DNA from 2 places in the Exiguobacterium sp. PvP048 genome. Region 1 is predicted to be linked to the other one. Evidence: riboswitches for the same ligand, from Rfam matches in the RefSeq annotation. Region 1 holds a riboswitch; the other holds the start of a gene.

Evidence for each region. Region 1 has a riboswitch for S-adenosylmethionine ahead of ABIC15_RS03035 (methionine ABC transporter ATP-binding protein). Riboswitches for the same ligand answer to the same signal wherever they lie in the genome.
Region 2: another riboswitch for S-adenosylmethionine. It lies ahead of ABIC15_RS11290 (2,3-diketo-5-methylthiopentyl-1-phosphate enolase); the one in region 1 lies ahead of ABIC15_RS03035 (methionine ABC transporter ATP-binding protein).

Annotation. Positions count from the first base shown of each region.
Region 1 is NZ_JBEPSU010000001.1:600,381-609,948, forward strand. Features, by position in the region: gene sufU (Fe-S cluster assembly sulfur transfer protein SufU) at 1-83, opposite strand, end outside; gene ABIC15_RS03005 (cysteine desulfurase) at 73-1,296, opposite strand; gene sufD (Fe-S cluster assembly protein SufD) at 1,298-2,575, opposite strand; gene sufC (Fe-S cluster assembly ATPase SufC) at 2,594-3,379, opposite strand; gene ABIC15_RS03020 (MDR family MFS transporter) at 3,536-4,762, opposite strand; gene ABIC15_RS03025 (MetQ/NlpA family ABC transporter substrate-binding protein) at 4,835-5,668, opposite strand; gene ABIC15_RS03030 (methionine ABC transporter permease) at 5,703-6,368, opposite strand; gene ABIC15_RS03035 (methionine ABC transporter ATP-binding protein) at 6,365-7,387, opposite strand; SAM riboswitch class I at 7,468-7,573, opposite strand; gene ABIC15_RS03040 (bifunctional cystathionine gamma-lyase/homocysteine desulfhydrase) at 7,633-8,799, opposite strand; gene ABIC15_RS03045 (PLP-dependent cysteine synthase family protein) at 8,792-9,568, opposite strand, start outside.
Region 2 is NZ_JBEPSU010000006.1:13,080-22,647, reverse strand. Features, by position in the region: gene ABIC15_RS11300 (methylthioribulose 1-phosphate dehydratase) at 1-524, opposite strand, end outside; gene ABIC15_RS11295 (2-hydroxy-3-keto-5-methylthiopentenyl-1-phosphate phosphatase) at 521-1,180, opposite strand; gene ABIC15_RS11290 (2,3-diketo-5-methylthiopentyl-1-phosphate enolase) at 1,177-2,367, opposite strand; SAM riboswitch class I at 2,448-2,549, opposite strand; SAM riboswitch class I at 2,757-2,859, shown strand; gene mtnK (S-methyl-5-thioribose kinase) at 2,938-4,107, shown strand; gene mtnA (S-methyl-5-thioribose-1-phosphate isomerase) at 4,104-5,150, shown strand; gene ABIC15_RS11275 (sugar ABC transporter substrate-binding protein) at 5,170-6,252, shown strand; gene ABIC15_RS11270 (sugar ABC transporter ATP-binding protein) at 6,249-7,772, shown strand; gene ABIC15_RS11265 (ABC transporter permease) at 7,765-8,784, shown strand; gene ABIC15_RS11260 (AAA family ATPase) at 9,150-9,568, shown strand, end outside.

The DNA of each region.
Region 1 (9,568 bases):
TCAATCGCACCACGATTGCGGGGCGTTTTATAGTGGTCCATGATCACTTGACGGTACAAGTGATCGAGATTGTTAAAATCCATGACTGAAATACTCCTTCGTTTGGCGAAGTCCTGTCACTAATGCGTCTACTTCTTCCTTTGTATTATACAGGTAGAAGCTGGCTCGTGCCGTAGAACTGGCTCCAAGCCAGCGCATCAGCGGTTGCGCGCAATGGTGACCGGCACGGACTGCGATACCTTGCATATCGAGAACCGTCGCGACATCATGCGCGTGAACATCACCGAGATTAAAGGTGACGAGACCAACACGTTCTTCCGGACCGTAAATCGTCAGTCCTTCGATGTCACGCATTTGTGCCATCGCATACTGAGCGAGCTCACGTTCGTGGGCTTCGATGTTACCGAGTCCGACTTGTTCCAAGAAATCAATCGCTGCCGATAAGCCGACTGCGCCTGCAATAATCGGTGTTCCTGCTTCGAACCGGTACGGAGAAGGTTTGAACGTCGACTCTTCCAGCCCGACGTAATCAATCATCTCACCGCCGAATTCAACCGGCTCCATCGCATTGAGCAATGCTTTTTTACCGTACAGGACACCGATGCCGGTCGGTCCGCACATTTTGTGAGCGGAAAACGCGAGGAAATCACAATCGAGATCTGTAACGTCAATCTGCTGATGCGGTGCGCTTTGCGCTGCATCGACCACCATGACGGCGCCGGCAGCATGGGCGAGTTGCGTGACTTCTTTAATCGGGTTGATCGTTCCAAGGACGTTCGAAACGTGGGCCATTGCCACAATCTTCGTCCGATCCGAAATCTGTTCTTTGACCGCTTCGATCGTTACACGACCGTCTGCCGTCAAATCCACATATTTCAGTTTCGCTTTTTTCTTTTTCGCGACCTGTTGCCACGGAATGAGATTCGCATGGTGTTCCAGGTACGTGACGACAATCTCGTCCCCTTCTTCCACATGCTCCATTCCGTAACTTGAGGCGACGATATTGATCGCTGTCGTCGTCCCGCGGGTAAAGATAATCTCTTCATGGTGTTGCGCCTTGATGAAACGACGTACGTTCTCACGCGCACCTTCGTACGCATCCGTCGCTCGTGTTCCGAGCGTATGGACGCCACGGTGCACATTCGAATGAACCGTCTTGTAGTAGTTCTCAATCGCCTCAATGACGACGAGCGGCTTTTGTGACGAAGCCGCACTATCTAAATAGACGAGTTTCCGGTCATTAACCTGTTGGTCAAGAATCGGAAACTGATTGCGGATGGATGCATCGATTCCCATATTAGTTTACTTTCCCTTCGATCACTTGAACGAGGCGTTCTTTGACAGAGTCAATCGCGAGTTCCGAAACAACCGGTTGTAAGAAACCGTGAACGACGAGACGTTCTGCTTCTTTGCGTGAAAGACCACGGCTCATCAAGTAGTAGAGTTGAAGTTCATCGACACGACCGACAGATGCCGCGTGTCCTGCCATGACATCATCTTCGTCAATCAAGAGGATCGGGTTTGCGTCTCCCCGTGCCTTTTCAGACAACATGAGGACACGTTCCGTTTGGACACCGTTTGATTTTGAAGCGCCATGGTGAATCATTGATGTTCCGTTAAAGATCGATGTCGCTGAATCTTTCTGAACACCGTGAATCAAGATGAAACCTTCCGAACCTTTACCAAAATGGTCTGTCCGGACGTTGAAGTTTTGTTTTTGCTCGCCACGACCAACCGTTACGGCTTTCGTGTCCGAGAACGAATCATTACCGACGAGGTGTGTTTTCGTTTCCGTGATCGTGTGTCCGTCATTCATGTGACCGAGTGCCCATTCGAGCTTCGCGCCTTGTTTGACGACACCGCGACGGTTCATATACGTCACAGCACCTTTCGCAAGCGTATCGACGCCTCCGAAAAGAACTTTCGCATTGTCTTCGACGAAGACTTCTGTCACGACGTTGACGTTATGGGCTTCTTCGCCGTAAGAGACGAAGTTTTCGATATACGTCAGTTCACTGTCGACATCTGCGATGATGATCGCATGGTGGTACAACGCACCGCCTGTTTGTTCCAGCGTATAGATGGCCTGCATCGGAACAGTCAACTTCAAGCCTTTTGGTACATACAGGAATGTACCGCCGTTCATGAGTGCTGCGTTGAGTGCTGCGAGACGATCTTCGTTGACGTTGACGCCTTCTGTCATGAAGTATTTCTCGACGAGCTCCGGATGGTGCTTCATTGCGTCTTCAAGCGTCGTGAAGATGACGCCGTTCGTCGCTTCGCTGTTTTGCGCGTGGACGAGTTGTCCGTTACGCGTGATCAGCATATGGTCACGGTTTTCACCGATCAACGATTCGATATCCGGTGTCAGACCAGTTACCGTTTCGAGATCTGCTGTACCTTCTGTGAAGTTCCAGCCACCGATTTTAATTTTTTCTACTTTTGGCAATGCGAGCGTCGGGGCAAGATCAAGTGCATCTTGACGCTTGGTAATCATCCAAGCCGGTTCCCCTAAGCGAGTCGCACGTTCTGCCACTGCCTCGCGATTTACGGCAAGATTCAGTTCTACAGTCATCATGCTTCCTCCCTCGTCTTACGCTTTTGTTTCGATTTCGACTTCTTCGATGCCGAGTTCTTTTTTAACCCAGTCATAACCTTCTGCTTCGAGACGGTGAGCAAGTTCTTTACCACCAGACATGACGATTTTTCCGCCCATCATGATGTGGATGAAATCAGGCTCGATATAGTTCAAGAGACGTTGATAGTGCGTGATGATCAAGCAGCCGAATTCAGGTGAACGCATTTCGTTAACACCTTTTGCGACAACTTTAAGCGCATCGATATCAAGACCTGAATCGATTTCGTCAAGGATGGCGATGGCTGGTTTCAGCATCGTCATTTGGAGAATTTCATTCCGTTTCTTCTCTCCGCCCGAGAAACCTTCGTTGAGGTAACGGTGTGCCATTTCGCCCGGCATTTCGAGAAGACCCATTTGCGCGTCGAGTTGACGGATGAATTTCATGAGTGAGATTTCATCGCCTTCTTCGCGGCGTGAGTTGATTGCTGAACGCAGGAAGTCTGAGTTCGTGACACCACTGATTTCGCTTGGGTATTGCATGGCAAGGAACATACCTGCTTGCGCACGTTCGTTGACTTCCATTTCGAGGACGTCTTCGCCGTCGAGTGTGACTGATCCTGATGTCACTTCATACGTCGGGTGACCCATCAATGCAGATGCGAGTGTTGATTTACCAGTCCCGTTTGGTCCCATGACCGCGTGGATTTCGCCGCCTTTGATTTCTAAGTTGACGCCTTTCAAGATTTCTTTGCCGTCGATTGCAACGTGTAAATCTTCAATCTTTAAGTGTGAAGCCTTCATGTAGAATCCCTCCATCTATTCATTTCGTGTCTGACGATTCAGTTCACGAGAGTTACTAATTTAGTATCATTCTAATCTTAATGAATCATACCACATTATTCAAGCGTCATCGCTCATGGTTTTTTCTCAAAACCGAGCCTTTTAGTGAGAATGACTTTAAAGTGAGACGACTTCCTTCTCTTCTTCCGGTTTCGTTTGACGATGAACCCGCTGTGACAGTAAGAGCAGTGGTATTCCGAGAACTGTCAAGAGGGCTAAAATACCGAAAATCGGCAGCGGACGTTCCGGTCCAAAATAAAGTAACAATTGTCCGCCGATGACCGGTCCGACCGATTGACCAATCGATGTCAAGCCCATCGCCCCGAAGTAACTTCCCCGTAATTCCGGTGTCGCAAAGCTGTCCGTTAAAATGTCCGTCATCGTAAACATCATCACTTCCCCGCATGTGAAGATGAACATCGCGCCAATCATCAGCCAGACCGTACCGGCCGTTCCCATGACGAATAATCCGACGGCAACGGTCGCAATACCGACCGTGATCGAGACGAGCGGTGATGTCTTGACACCGAACTTCATGATCGGGTACTGAACGACGAGCACGGTGATCGCGTTAATCGTAATCAACAAGGCAAACAGACTCGTTCCCCCGGACAATAAGGTCGTCGTCGTTAAAAACTGCGGCAACGTCGAGTTGAACTGACTGTAGCCGAAGACACCGAAGATGATTCCGGCGAGTGCGAACGTAAAGGCGACGTCGGTCTTCAGCAGACGGACCGTTGCCCCGAACGACACCTTTTTCCCGCCGTGACTTTCCGTGATCGGATGACGTCGGAACAGAATAAAAATTGCGACGCCGTAGCCGAAGTAAACGAACGCCGTAATATAGAAGGTAACCGCCGTATTGCCGGCACTGAGCAACAAGGCGATCCCCGGTCCGATCGCAGCTGCAATATTGATGCAGGTGTAACGGATGTTAAAGACGAACAGCCGGTTCTTTTCATCGGTCGTATCACTGATCAACGCCCGGGCGGACGGTTCGAAGATGGACCGGAAAATACCGTTTAAGGCACTCAGGATGAAGAATGCCCAAAAGGTCTCGACCTGGGCCAGTCCGATAAAGACAAGCACAAAACCAAACGTTCCGCTGAGCATCATCGTCCGGCGGCCGTAGCGGTCGGATAATGTCCCGCCGACGAAACTCATGACCAGACTGGCGATGGCCGAGATACTGAGGATCCAGCCGACATCAACCGGACTGAACTTCAGAACGACCGACAAGTAAATCGCAAAAAACGGCATCGTGATGAATGTCCCGAGTCTTGCAAAAAACGTTCCGAGCAGGACGCCGACCGTCAGTGGATGAAGCTGTTTCAAACGTTGCATGGAAATCCCCCTTTCGCACAAAAAACAATGCATCCTTCCATTATATAGGAAGAATGCATTGAAGGAAGCAACTTATTTGCTGACCGGTACGACTGCACCTTTGTATTCTTTTGTGATCCAGTCCTGGTTCTTTTTCTCGTGGAGAATATCGAGCAATGTCGTGACGCGCTTGTCTTTTTCATCGCCGTCACGTGTGACGATGATGTTGACGTACGGTGAAGACTCGTCTTCCAGTGCAATCGTATCTTTCAACGGGTTCAACCCGTTGTCAATCGCATAGTTCGTGTTGATGAGGACCGCGTCGCCTTCGTTGTTTTTGTAAGCTTGCGGTAAGAGTGACGCTTCGATGTTTGTTTTGAACTTGATGTTTTTCGGGTTTTCCGCGATGTCTTTGAGCTGTGCATCGGTTGTTTTACCGTCTTTCAACTTGATCAGTCCTTCGTTTTGAAGGAACGTCAAGACACGTCCGCGTTCAGCGACGTTTGAGCTCGTTAAAATCGTTGCACCTTTTGGCAGTTCATCCAAAGACTTGTATTTTTTAGAGTAGACACCGAGCGGTTCGACGTGAACGCCGCCGGCACTCGCGAATTTATAGTCTTTGTTTTCTTTTTCCTGTTGCTCCAGGTACGGCACGTGTTGGAAATAGTTCGCATCGATTTCTTTTTCAGCAAGTGCTTTGTTCGGCAGGACGTAATCCTGGAACTTTTTGATTTCGAGTTTATAGCCTTTTGCTTCATATTCTTTTTGGACGTGCTCGAGAATTTCAGCATGGGGAACATTTGACGCCCCGATGACGAGTGTTTTTGAATCGCTGCTGCCTGATGAAGATTCTTCTCCACATGCTGCAAGACTGACTGCTAAGACCGATACGGCTGCTGTGCCGACGAATTTTTTCCAAAGTTTCATGAATGATTCCTCCCAAGGTTAAATAAGATAGGTGTTACCGTTTATCGATGGCTTTGACGAGCAGGTCACCGATAATTTGAATGATGAAGACGATGACAAGAATCAACAGTGTCGCGATGACCGTGATGTTATTTTGTGAACGCTGGAATCCTTCGATGAAGGCCATGTCTCCCAGTCCACCACCACCGGCTAACCCGGCCATTGCCGTGTAACCGACGAGTGCGACGAGCGTCACGGTGATACCGGAGACGATTGCCGGAAGAGCTTCCGGAATCAGGACTTTATAGATGATTTGGAACTTCGTTGCTCCCATCGATTCAGCCGCCTCAATGACACCCTTATCGACTTCACGAAGCGCCAGTTCGACCATCCGGCCGTAAAACGGTGCTGCACCTAGAATTAACGCAGGTAGCGCAGCCGTTGGTCCTAAGAATGATCCAACGATGATTTTCGTGATCGGGATTAACAGGATCAATAGAATGATAAACGGGATCGAACGGAAGATATTGACTAAAAAGCTGAGCACGGAATACAGTGTCCGATTTTTAAACAATAATTCTTCGTTCGTCGCATATAACAACAGACCGATTGCCAGTCCAAGGACAAACGTTGCAAGTCCCGCAACGGCCGTCATATAGATCGTACTGCCTGTTGCTTCCCAGACCATATCCCAATCCACATCTGCAAAAAATGTACTCATCGGTGATCCACCTCCACTTCAACGTCACTCGCTTGAAGTTTGGCGATGACCACTTGTGCTTCCTGTTCCGAACCGAGCAACTGAATGAACAGCGTTCCGAGTGCTCCGTCCTGCGTCTGTCCGACGTTTCCGCCGATGATATTGAATAATAAGTTCGAATCTTTCATGACTTCGGCAAGGATCGGACTTTCCGCTGTCGAACCGACAAACGTCAGCTGGACGATTTTCCCGGTCGGATACCGCTCGCGTAATTTCGCAAACGTCAATTCGTTTTCAGACGGTGACGTCAATTGTTTGACGAACTCTTTGGTCATCGCCTGTTTCGGGTGACGGAATACTTCAGCAACCGGTCCCTGTTCGACGATTTTCCCGGCTTCCATGACGGCGACCCGGTGACAGATTTTTTGAATGACATGCATCTCGTGTGTGATCAAGACGATCGTCAGTTTTAATTTTTTGTTGATGTCGACCAACAACTCGAGGATCGAGTCGGTCGTTTTTGGATCCAGCGCACTGGTCGCTTCGTCACAGAGTAAGACGTCCGGATTGGATGCCAGTGCCCGGGCAATCCCGACCCGTTGTTTTTGTCCACCAGACAGTTGCGACGGATAAGCGCCTTCACGTCCGTCGAGTCCGACGAGCTGAATCAGTTCGGCAACCCGTTCTTTACGACGGGCTTTCGGATAACCGCCGAGCTCAAGCGGGAACATGATGTTTTCTTCGACTGTCCGTGACCAAAGCAGATTAAAGTGTTGGAACACCATTGAGACGTTTTTACGGACGCCCCGTAATTCTTTTGGTTTGAGCGTCGTCATTTCGACACCGTCGATTTGAATCGAGCCGCTCGTCGGTGCCTCCAGCATGTTCAGCAAACGAATCAGTGTTGATTTCCCTGCCCCTGAATAACCGATTATTCCAAAAATTTCACCGCGCTCGATTGACAAGTCGACATTGACGACGGCTTCAACCGATCCGCGCTTCGAGCGATAAATCTTTCCTACATCCTGTAAGCGAATCAATACGGTCCCTCCTAAACATAAAAAAAGTGCGCACGTTTTAGAGCAAACGCGCGCACTTTTTCAGTACACAAAACCATTTGCTCTCATCTTGCAGACAAATGTCTGCTGGAATTAGCACCACTTCGGAATAAATTCCGCGGTTGCCGGGTTTCATCGGGCCAGTCCCTCCACCACTCTCGATAAGAGTTATCGGTATTAAGTTATTTTTAATATAATCTGAATATTAGCAGGGGTTATTTTGCTTGTCAAACAGTTTTTTCTGAAACCGGTTGAAGCAGACTGAAAGCACGTGCCAAATCTTCTTTCAAGTCTTCCGCGTCCTCAAGACCTACCGAGATCCGAACGAGACCATCCGTAATTCCGAGTTCTGCGCGACGCTCTGCCGGAATCGACGCATGTGTCATCCGTGCCGGAACGGAAATCAGACTCTCGACCGCTCCAAGACTTTCAGCCAATGTGAAGAAATGTGTCGCTTCGACGAGTTTCTCCGCATTTTCTGCTGAACCGACATCAAAGCTGATCATGCCGCCGAAACCGGTCGCTTGTTTTTGTTGTGTCGCGTGACCCGGATGTGATGCCAGTCCCGGATAGAAGATGTTTGAGACGACGTCCTGTTCCTGTAAGAACTGAACGAGATCGTGTGATGTTTCTTCGATTGCATCCATCCGGATACCAAGCGTCCGTAATCCACGGACGAGCAGGAAGCTGTCCTGCGGTCCAAGAATACCGCCGGTCGAGTTTTGGATGAAGTGAAGATCTTCTCCGAGCTCGTCGCTGTTGACGACGACAAGTCCGGCGACGACGTCCGAATGACCGCCGATGTATTTTGTCGCGCTGTGCAGAACGATATCTGCACCGAGTGCGAGTGGTTGTTGCAAGTATGGTGTCGCGAATGTGTTATCGACGACGAGTTTCAAGTTATTGCGTTTCGCAATCTCAGCAACTGCTGCGATATCTGTAACTTTCAACAACGGGTTCGTCGGTGTTTCGACATACAGCATCTTCGTGTTGTCTTGCACCGCAGCTTCCGTCGCCGCGAGATCCGTCGTATCGACGAACGTCACTTGGATGTTGAACTTCGGCAGGACACGTTGCATCAAACGGAACGTTCCGCCGTAGACGTCATCCGTCATGACGATATGGTCACCTGACTCAAGCAGGTTAAAGACAGCGTGAATCGCCGCCATTCCTGATCCGAAGGCAAAACCGCGTGCGCCGCCTTCAAGATCGGCAATCAGACGTTCGATGCTCGTCCGTGTCGGGTTCGCTGTCCGGGAATACTCATATCCTTCTTTTAACTGACCGATTTTTTCCTGTTTGTAGGTACTTGTCTGATAAATCGGGGGTGTAACGGCACCTGTTGCTCGATCGACGCCTGTTCCTCCATGAATCAATGCTGTCTTTTTACGCATGTGTCTCGTCCACCTTTTCAAAGATTTGTTGGCTTAAATACCGTTCGGCACTGTCCGCAAAGACGGTGACGATGGTACTGCCGGGAAAACGATGTGCCAGATCAAGTGCTGCAACGAGTGCCGCGCCGGCCGAACTGCCGACGAGCAATCCTTCACGGGCCGCCAGTTCATGGACTTTCGTAAAAGCGTCATGATCGGAAATCGTATGAATTTCATCCACTAAGTCACGGGAAACGAGACTTGGCCATTTGGCCGTCCCGATGCCTTCCGTCTTATGCGGTCCGGCTGGTCCCCCGTTGAGGACCGATCCTTCCGGTTCAACGATTGCACCTTTTGTCCCGAGACGTTCTTTTAAATACGCCGCTGTTCCGGCAAACGTTCCACCTGATCCGCATCCGGCAACGAACCAATCAATCTGATCCAGCTCCGCCATCAGCTCAGGACCAAGTGTCCGCTGATACGTAACCGGATTTTCTTCGTTTTCGAATTGAAGCGGAACATAGCTGTTTGGAATCGTTTGTCCGAGTTCTTTGGCTTTATCGATCGCACCCTGCATATCGAGCTCAGTCGGTGTGTTGACGACAGTCGCGCCGAGTGCACGCATCAACGTCTGTTTCTCCTGGCTGAACTTTTCCGGAACGACACAGATGACTTGAAGGTCATATTTTTTAGCGGCGAGCGCCAAACCGATGCCGGTGTTGCCGGCAGTCGGTTCGATGATTGTTCCGCCTCGTGTCACATATCCCTGTTCGATCGCGGCATCAACGAG
Region 2 (9,568 bases), on a different contig from region 1:
CAGACCGTGATGCCGTGATTGCGAATCAAAACGGCGCCGCTTTCGGTCCGGATGTGTTTGGCAAAGTCAGCGGCAAGAGTCGGGATGTCGGCATGATTCGTGATGATCGGCACGATGACTTCCGCATCTTCTTCCCAACGGCCGAGTGCTTTGATGATTTCCTGACCGCTGAACCGGATTTCCCTGCGGTCTCCGTACAGTTCCGAAATAACGTTGTTGTCGACGGTATGGACATGAAGCGAGCAGCCGGCTGTCGTCCGGTTAAACACTTCGACATGCAGCAACGTCTCGGCGGAAGGACGTCCGTTTTGCTCGTCGCCGATCAATTGACCGGTCGCGTCGACATGGACAAAATCGTCCGGCGTGTCCTGCCGTTTATCTTTCCCGCTTGCCGTCACAAGGAATTCCGTCGGACTGCTGTTTGTCCGAATAGCGAGGTTACCGCTTGTACCGGGAAACCAGTCCCGCGCTGCGAACTCTTGTTTGATGGCGCGGAGTTCTTCGTATCGTGTCAAAAATGTCATGCGTACACCTCCGTTGTCTGCAGATGATCAACAATGTCGTAAAATGTTTCAAACGGTGTGTATGCAATCCCGTGCTGTTTGCACAGCGTAATCAGATAATCGCGGGCATAGACATGATCCGCTTGTTTCGCTAGTTCAAAATCCGTCACGGAGTCACCGATCGCGACGATGATATCGCCATCCTGCTTGAGCTTCCGGGCAATCGACGTTTTACAACACCCGCATTGATTGTTGCATGCTGCATCGCAAGTGTGCGGCCACTCAATACGAATCGTCTCCCCGCTGAAGTCACTGCCGTTGCAGTAAATCGCTTCATCTGTCAGTAACTCTTGAAGAATCGGTTGGACAAAAAAGTCGATTCCGCCGCTGACGATCGCAAAGTCAATCCCGTTCGATTTGGCAAAGGCGAGTAAGGTCTTAAAGCCGGGACGGATGACAGCCCGCTGTTCCAAAAAATCAATATAGTCCTGTTTGCGATCCGAGGGGAGCAACCGGAACATCTGTCCGACACCGGACTGGATGGACAATGATTGATCGAGGACACCTTTTTTCAACGGTTCAAACGCTTCCGGGGGAGCGAATTCTGTCATCAACGCAATGATATTGTCGTGTTCAGTCACGGTCCCGTCAAAGTCACATAAAATCCGGATCGTCATTTCGTAATCCCCCAGGCGTCGAGGGCGACCCGAAGCTCTTCCTGCCGCGTTGCGGCACTCGTCAAAGATTCACCGGCAAGTGCTGCGTCGAGGGCCTGACGGAAAGCGAGCACACCGGCCGCCGCGCCCTGCGGATGACCGTGAACGCCACCGCCGGCATTGATGACGGAATCAGTCCCGAAATCCCGAACGAGCTGAGCGACGAGACCGGGATGAATACCTGCCGAGGGAACCGGAAGAATCGTCTTCGTTTCTCCGATCCGTGTGGCTTCGACGGCAATTCCGCGCGCCAAGTCTTTGGCGAGGGCGACGTTTCCGTAAGGTGACGGGAACAACGTCAAATCGGCACCGGCCAGCCGCGGTAAAGTCCCTAGTAAAACAGGGGCTGCAATGCCGTATTCCGGGCTTGCGATCAAGGCACCGCTTAAGGCCGGATGATTAAAAATCGGAACGGAAATGTCCGGATCAGCCGCTAATTCGCGTAAGACGTCGAGTCCGTATGTAAACGTATTGAGCAGAAAGGCGGTCGCACCGGCTTCAATCAAACGTTTCGCCTGATCCTTCAAGCCGAAGACGGAACCGCTCAGCGTAATCGCGTAAAGCGCCCGTTTGCCGGTCTTTTCATAATGGGCATTTAGGACGTCGCGTCCGATCCGCGCCCGGTCGAGTGCCGGCGTCAACGGATTATCGTACAAAATCTCATCATCTTTGACGAGATCGATGCCACCCGCAAGTTGCGCTTCGAGTTGTTCCCGCAAAAAGGTGAGGTCCCGGCCGATGACGCCTTTAAAGATGCTCATCAACAGAGGACGGTCGTGGACTTGAATCAACTGCCGGACGCCCTCGATGCCGAATTTGGCACCGGGGAAGTCCGTGGTGAACGAAGCCGGAAGCTGTAAATCCGTTAATTTGATTTGTCCGTCGAGCGACAGCTTGCCGAAGACGGTCGTTAAGATTGCTGAAAAGTCACGGGAGACGTTGTGTTCCGGATAACGGATCGTGATGTAGCCTTTTCCGTCGTGTTCTTCCGTATGAACAACTTGTCCTTTGAACGATTCAAGCTGCTGTTGTTCCAAATGATTTAAATCGGTCCACGAACCAACGGTCAAACCGAGCGCGATTTGTTCTGCCCGTTTTGGTAACTGATCCGTCGTTCCGAGTTGGTAGGTTGCGGTAATATACGTCATATCGACTGTCTCTCCCTTGTTAAAGAATACAAAAATGGTCCCTCGTCAATGACAAGAGACCATGAAAAATTGCGCGTGGACTCTTATCTGTCAGCGTAATAGCTGCAAGAATTAGCACCGTGCCAAGTGGTCGGTTGCTGCGACATCGTAGGGCTCGTCCCTCCGTCTGCTCTTGATAAGAATTGGATGAAATTGTGAAATCTAATTGCAATTTTTACATGAGATTCGTCACTTGTCAAACTATATTTTGAAAATTTATTTTTTTGAAAATACTTCTTCTATAGACGGTTCCGTTTTTGAAGCCGTTTCACTAAAAAAGGGAATTGACAGACGACCGGCAGCGCACGTAGTATTCAAACCAACATCAATCACACGACAACTACATATGACTCTTATCGTGAGTTGGCAGAGGGAATTGGCCCGAAGACGCCGCAGCAACCGACCATCCGGCACGGTGCTACATCCAACAGACATTCGTCTGAGAGATAAGAGGACGGAATATTCTGCCGCGCCTCTTTTCTTTGACGAAAAGAGGCGTTTTTTCGTGTGATCACCAAGGAGGAAAACAGAATGGGATATCAAGCATTTACAGTACAGGACGCGATTGAACGGGTCCGGACACTCGGATTGATCGGCAATGAACCGGTGACGGCAGAGGAAATCGGAGATGGAAATTTAAATCTCGTTTTCCGGATTCAGGCAGGGGAAAAACGGCTGATTTTAAAGCAGGCGTTACCTTATGCAAAAGTCGTCGGGGAAAGCTGGCCGCTGTCGCTCGAACGGGCCTGGATTGAACAATCGGCCTTAAAAGAATTCGCGAAAGTCGCCGTTCCGTTTGTCCCGCATGTCTACCATGCGAGCAAAGAAGAAGCGTTCACGGTGATGGAAGACTTGTCACATCTGACAATCGTCCGGGGCGGACTGCTTGAAGGGGAAAAGTATCCGTTGCTCGCGGAACACATCGGTTCGTATTTGGCGCGGACACTGTTTTATACGTCGGATTTTGCCGTCGGACCGGTCGCGAAAAAACAGATTGCCCGTCAGTACTACAATCCGGATCTGTGCGATATCACGGAAAAACTAATCTTCACGGATCCGTTTTATGATGCAGAAACGAATGCGATTGAAGCAGGTCTCGAAGCGGAAGTTGACCGGATTTGGAACGACGCGGAACTGAAACGGGAAGTCGCGAAACTTGAAGCCTTGTTCATCACGAAGGGCGACGCATTGTTGCACGGCGACTTACATACAGGCAGTATTTTTGCCTCGGCGGAAGAAACGAAAGTCATCGATCCCGAATTTGCGTTTTATGGACCGTTCGGATTTGATGTCGGTCAATTTATCGCACATCTGTTTTTTGCCGCGTATCCGGACTATGACCGGTTGCGGGATGAGCGGATCAAGGATATCGATACATTCTGGCTGACGTTTGCTTCGACGTTCAAAGCGTTATGGGAACGGGAAGCGGTCGAGCCGTTCCGGACGGCAGACGGACTGGTCGATGATGTTCTTAGCACGATTTTACAGGACGCACTCGGATTTGCCGGTTGTGAACTGATTCGCCGGACGATTGGATTGGCATTAGTTGCAGACTTGGAGCAAATTTCGGATTCGACCGTTCGCCTTGAACGAAAACGCCATGCATTGCGGCTTGGTGCTGCTTTGATTAAACGCCGGACGGAATGCAAGACGTTTACCGATCTGCGGAATTTTGACGTGACGGAGGAACTCAGCCGATGAGCCAATTCGTTCAGAGCATCATCTATGAAAACCGGACGGTGACAATTTTGGATCAGACCCGTCTTCCGGAAGAAGAACATTATGAAATCATCCATGACTTGGCGCAGGCGATTGACGCCATCAAACAATTGCGGGTCCGTGGTGCACCGGCCATCAGTCTGTTCGGCGGATTCGTCCTCGTTCAGGAAGCGTTTCGGACGACAGGGACGCTGGCTGAAGCAAAACAGGAGTTGTTGGAGGTGTCGGCACAATTACTCGCGACCCGTCCGACGGCCGTCAATCTGCGAAATGTCCTCGATGAGCTGAATCAGCTGATTGTTTCCGCTACGACGCTGAAAGAACTGCCGGTATGTCTCGAACAAAAGGCACTGGAACTTTATCAGACGGATGCCAAAACATCCCGTCAAATCGGGGTTCATGCACTGGAATTGTTCGAGTCCGGTGACCGGGTACTAACGATTTGTAATGCCGGATCAATTGCGACGGCAGCTTACGGAACGGCGCTCGCTCCGTTTTATCTCGCCAAGGAGCAAGGCATCCCGTTATCCGTCTATGCGTCGGAAACACGGCCTTTGTTGCAGGGTGCACGTTTGACGACATGGGAGTTGCAACGGGCAGGGATTGACGTCACCTTGATCACGGACAATATGGTCGCGCATACGATCAAGGAAAAGCAGATCACCGCCATCATCGTCGGAGCGGACCGGATTACCCGGAACGGGGATACGGCCAATAAAATCGGGACGTTTCAGCTGGCATTACTCGCACGTGCCTTCGGAATTCCGTTTTACGTCGCCGCACCGCTGTCGACGTTTGACTTTACAAGTCTGTCAGGAGATGAGATCGAGATTGAAGAACGCGACGCCCGTGAAGTGACACAGCTTGCCGGAAAAGCGACGGCACCGGCCGGCGTACCGGTCTTTAATCCGGCGTTTGACGTGACGCCGCACGACCTTATCACCGCCATCATTACGGAGATCGGAGTCATTGAACACCCGGATGTGGAGACAATCAAACAGACAATCGGACAACATACACACTAAACAGACAGGAGAGATTGAGATGAAGAAATTAGCATTGGCTGTACTGGCACCAGCGGTCTTACTGGCTGCTTGCGCGAACAGTGAAGCAACACCGGTGAAAAAAATCAGCGGTGTACCGGAAGGGGTTCAGGGTGATGTCAAGATTGCCGTTATCCGTAACCTTGCTTCCGACGACCATACAAAACAGTTTTTGGACGGCGCCCGCTCGGAAGGGGAAGCACTTGGTTTTCAAGTCAACACGTTTATCTCGGAAGGGAATGACGTCAAGTTCAAGGAGTTGGTCGCCCAAGCCGTTCAGCAGGATTATGACGGATTGATCATCTCGCACGGCAAAGAGGATTATGCCTATGACATGATCAAACCGGCCATCGACAAAGGCATCAAAGTCGTGACATTTGATACGGTGACGAAGAAAAAAGACCAGACATTAAAAGGTATCACAGAGACATTCCAGGATGACCATAAACTGGCCCAGCTGTCGCTCGATGAAGTGACGAAAGTGAAGGACGACAAGCCGGTCCGTGTCATCAAACTATGGTTTGGTCCGGGATTTGCCCCGCTTGACCGCCGTCAGGAAATCTACAAAACGTATGAAGCGGACGGCAAAATCAAGACGCTTGAAACCGTCGGACCCACGAACTTCCAGGATGTCCAAGGGGATATTGCGACGAAGATGAACGCGATTCTCGCCAAGTACCCGAAGGGCAGCATCGATGCCGTCTGGGGCGCCTGGGATGAAGTCGCCAAAGGAGCTTATAAGTCTTTAAAAGACAACAAGCGTCAGGAAATTCCGCTGATTTCGATCGATGTCTCGAATCAGGACATCAATCTGATGCGTGAAAAGGGCAGTAACTGGGTCTCAACGAGTGCCGTTGATCCGCATTTGATCGGACAGACGGATATGCGCCTGCTTGCGAAAAAGCTGGCCGGCGAAAAAACACCGGATAGTTTTGATCTCGATGCCAAACTGGTCGAACAAAAAGCACTCAAGGCGGATACGACGATGTACAATCTCGATACCATCATCAAAGGCTGGAGTACATCCGAAAAATTCAATGAGCCGTGGATGGATCAGTTGCGGAAAGTGAATGACGGGAAATGACGCCTCCGGTGAACGAACAACGACTGGAAATGCGGGGGATTTCAATGGAATTCCCCGGTGTCAAGGCGCTGGATGACGTTCACTTTTCCGTGAAACGCGGGGAAATCCACGCGCTTGTCGGAGCGAACGGAGCCGGTAAATCAACGCTGATGAAAGTCTTGGCCGGCGCCTATGCGTCATACGAAGGAACGATTTTGTTCGACGGTGTACCGCTTGCGATTGATTCACCAAATGCCGCGAAACGGGCCGGGATTGAAATCGTCTATCAGGAAGTCGATACGGCACTGGTCGATTATTTGACCGTCGCCGAAAACATCTGTCTCGATATGCTGGCGAGCGGACAGTTGAAAGGAGTCATCCGACGCCGGCGGTATGAAGAAATCGCCGAGCGTGCTTTACAAAAATTGAAAGCATCGATTGATGTCCGCCAACGGGTCAGTGAGTTACGGTTGGCCGAGAAACAACTCGTCCTGATTGCCCGTGCCCTCGTGCAGGAAAGCCGGTTTTTGATTTTGGATGAACCAACCGCTCCACTCAGCGGCCGGGAAACGGAACAACTGTTTCGGATCATTCGCGAGTTGGCGGAGAAGGAACATCTGGGTGTCATCTTCATTTCTCACCGTCTGCAGGAGTTGTTTGAGATTTGTGAATCGATTTCCGTCATGCGCGACGGCAAGCTGGTATCGCGGCAACTTCTTGCCGGACAAACGAAAGAAACGGTCGTCGAACAGATGCTGGGCCGGCGTTTGCAAAAAAGCAGCCGCGAGGCGCGTCCGGCTGGTGCCCCCTCACTTGAGCTTGACCGTATCACGGTCGCGGGACAACTGGACGAGATCTCGTTAACGGTCCGTGCTGGAGAAGTAATCGGGATTGCCGGATTGGTCGGTGCCGGAAAAACAGAACTGTGTAAAACGATTTTCGGATCGATTCCGGTCACTTCGGGATTGATGCGTCTTGCGGGAGAAACACGGCGTATCCGTTCGGCGTATGATGCGGTCCGGCTGGGCATCGGACTCGTGCCGGAAGAACGACGGAAAGAAGGAATTTTGGTCGCGGATCCAATTGAACAAAATATGACGGCGGCCAGCCTCAAACAATTCGTCAACCGATTCGGGTTTGTAAAGAAGAAAAAAGAACGGACAGCGGCAAACCGGATCGTACAGCAACTGTCGATTAAAGTCAGTGATACCCGACAACGTGCCGCTGAGTTGTCCGGTGGTAACCAGCAAAAAGTTGCCATCGGGAAATGGTTGCTGGCCGACGCTTCCGTCCTCGTATTGGATGAACCGACAAAAGGGGTCGATGTCGGGGCGAAAGCGGAAATTTTCCAAGTGATTGATCAACTGGCAGCAGAACAAAAAGCCGTCATTTATGCGTCGAGTGAACTGGATGAACTGCTGGCTGTAACCGACCGGATTTATGTCATGTATGACGGACAGATCGTATTCGAGGCGACCACTTCGGAAACAACCGAAGAACAATTATTGTGGTATGCAACAGGAGGACAACAACATGAATGATGTATTGCACGAACCGGCTGCACAGCCGGAAGCGCCGCGAACAGCAGCGGGAAAACCGGTGTTGCGTTTCTTGAATGACTGGGGCATCGTCCTCGCGATTCTCGCACTTATTCTGTTCTTTGCCATGACGGCACCGAATTTTTTACAAGGGACGAACCTCGTCAACATTTTACGAAGTATCTCGATTGTCACGATCATCGCCATCGGCTTGACGGTTTCGTTGACAGTCAACGGGTTTGACTTATCCGTCGGTTCGACCGCGACGTTTGCCAGTTCACTAGTCGTCTCGTTTTTTGTCTGGTACAGTCTGCCGCTCGGCGTATCGATTGGTCTGGCTCTCGTGATTGCCTTGGCGGTCGCACTCGTCAACATTCTGTTAATCGTGAAGTTCAAGATTCCGGATTTGTTCGCAACGCTTGCGACGATGTTCATTTTTGAAGGTGTCGCGATGACGTATACCGGCGGCGGCTCGATCAGTGCCGGGATGCCACGTCTTGACGGGACACCAACGGTCGGACTGATCCCGGAATCGTTCTTAAAAATCAGTCAGGCGCCTTGGATCATCCTCATAATGCTTGTCGTCGTAGCGGTGACACATGTCTTTTTGAACCACACACGGCACGGACGTTTTTTGTATATCATCGGTGGAAATCCGGAAGCAGCGCATCTGACGGGAATCCGGGTGAACCGGTATCGCGCAGTCGCGTATCTGATTGCCGGATTACTGGCGGCCGTTGGCGGTATTTTACTGGCGTCACAAGTCGGTTCTTCCCAAATTAACGCCGGATCGGGTTATTTGATGCCGGCTGTCGCAGCAGCCTTCATCGGTTCCTCATTTGCCGGCCAAGGGAAACCGAATGCGCTCGGCACACTCGTCGGTGCCTGTCTCGTCGGAATTCTCGAGAATGGACTCGTCATGTTATCGGTACCATATTATTCCCTAAACATCATCAAAGGCGCCGTCCTGGCGATTGCTTTAGCGTCGACCTATTACCGTTTCAAAAAAAATTAAAAAAAGTGGTTTAAGTTCTAATAGAATCGGTAATATTCAGTATATGAAAGGATGGTGATGCACATGAATGATTATCAATGTATAGGGAACGATCGCATGTCGCTTCGAGAAGAAGAGGATCACCGGACTTGACGGACGCAACATGACAATAGACACGAAGTGATTCGTGTTTTACGTGCAGATTGCACGGCTCAAGAACGGTTTACGATATGTGATCGTTCCTGAAAGCAGGAAGGGGGAGTCGCGAACAGCGGCGCCCCCTTTTGTGCGTATTCAGCTACCCCCATGCCTTTAAAAGCATTGAAAAATATGAGATGATATAAAAAGTCAGAAAATTCAACTACTAAACAGCAAGGGGCCAGACAATGCGAACATATACGAAGGAGATTCAAGCGATCATCGACAACGTAGAAAAAGTCATTATCGGAAAAGAGAATGTCATTACACAATCTTTAGCCGCGTTACTTGCCGGAGGTCACGTCTTACTGGAAGACGTACCGGGTGTCGGGAAAACGATGCTCGTTCGTGCATTCAGCCGTTCGATCGGTTTGACATTTAAGCGTGTCCAATTCACACCTGATCTGTTGCCGTCCGATTTGACGGGGGTTTCGATGTACAACCAGAAGACGAGTCAATTTGAGTATCGCCCGGGTCCTTTGATGGGAAACATTGTCCTGGCAGATGAAATCAACCGGACCTCACCGAAAACACAATCAGCCTTACTCGAAGGGATGGCGGAAGCGAACGTAACGGTGGATGGAGAAATTCACACGCTTCCTAATCC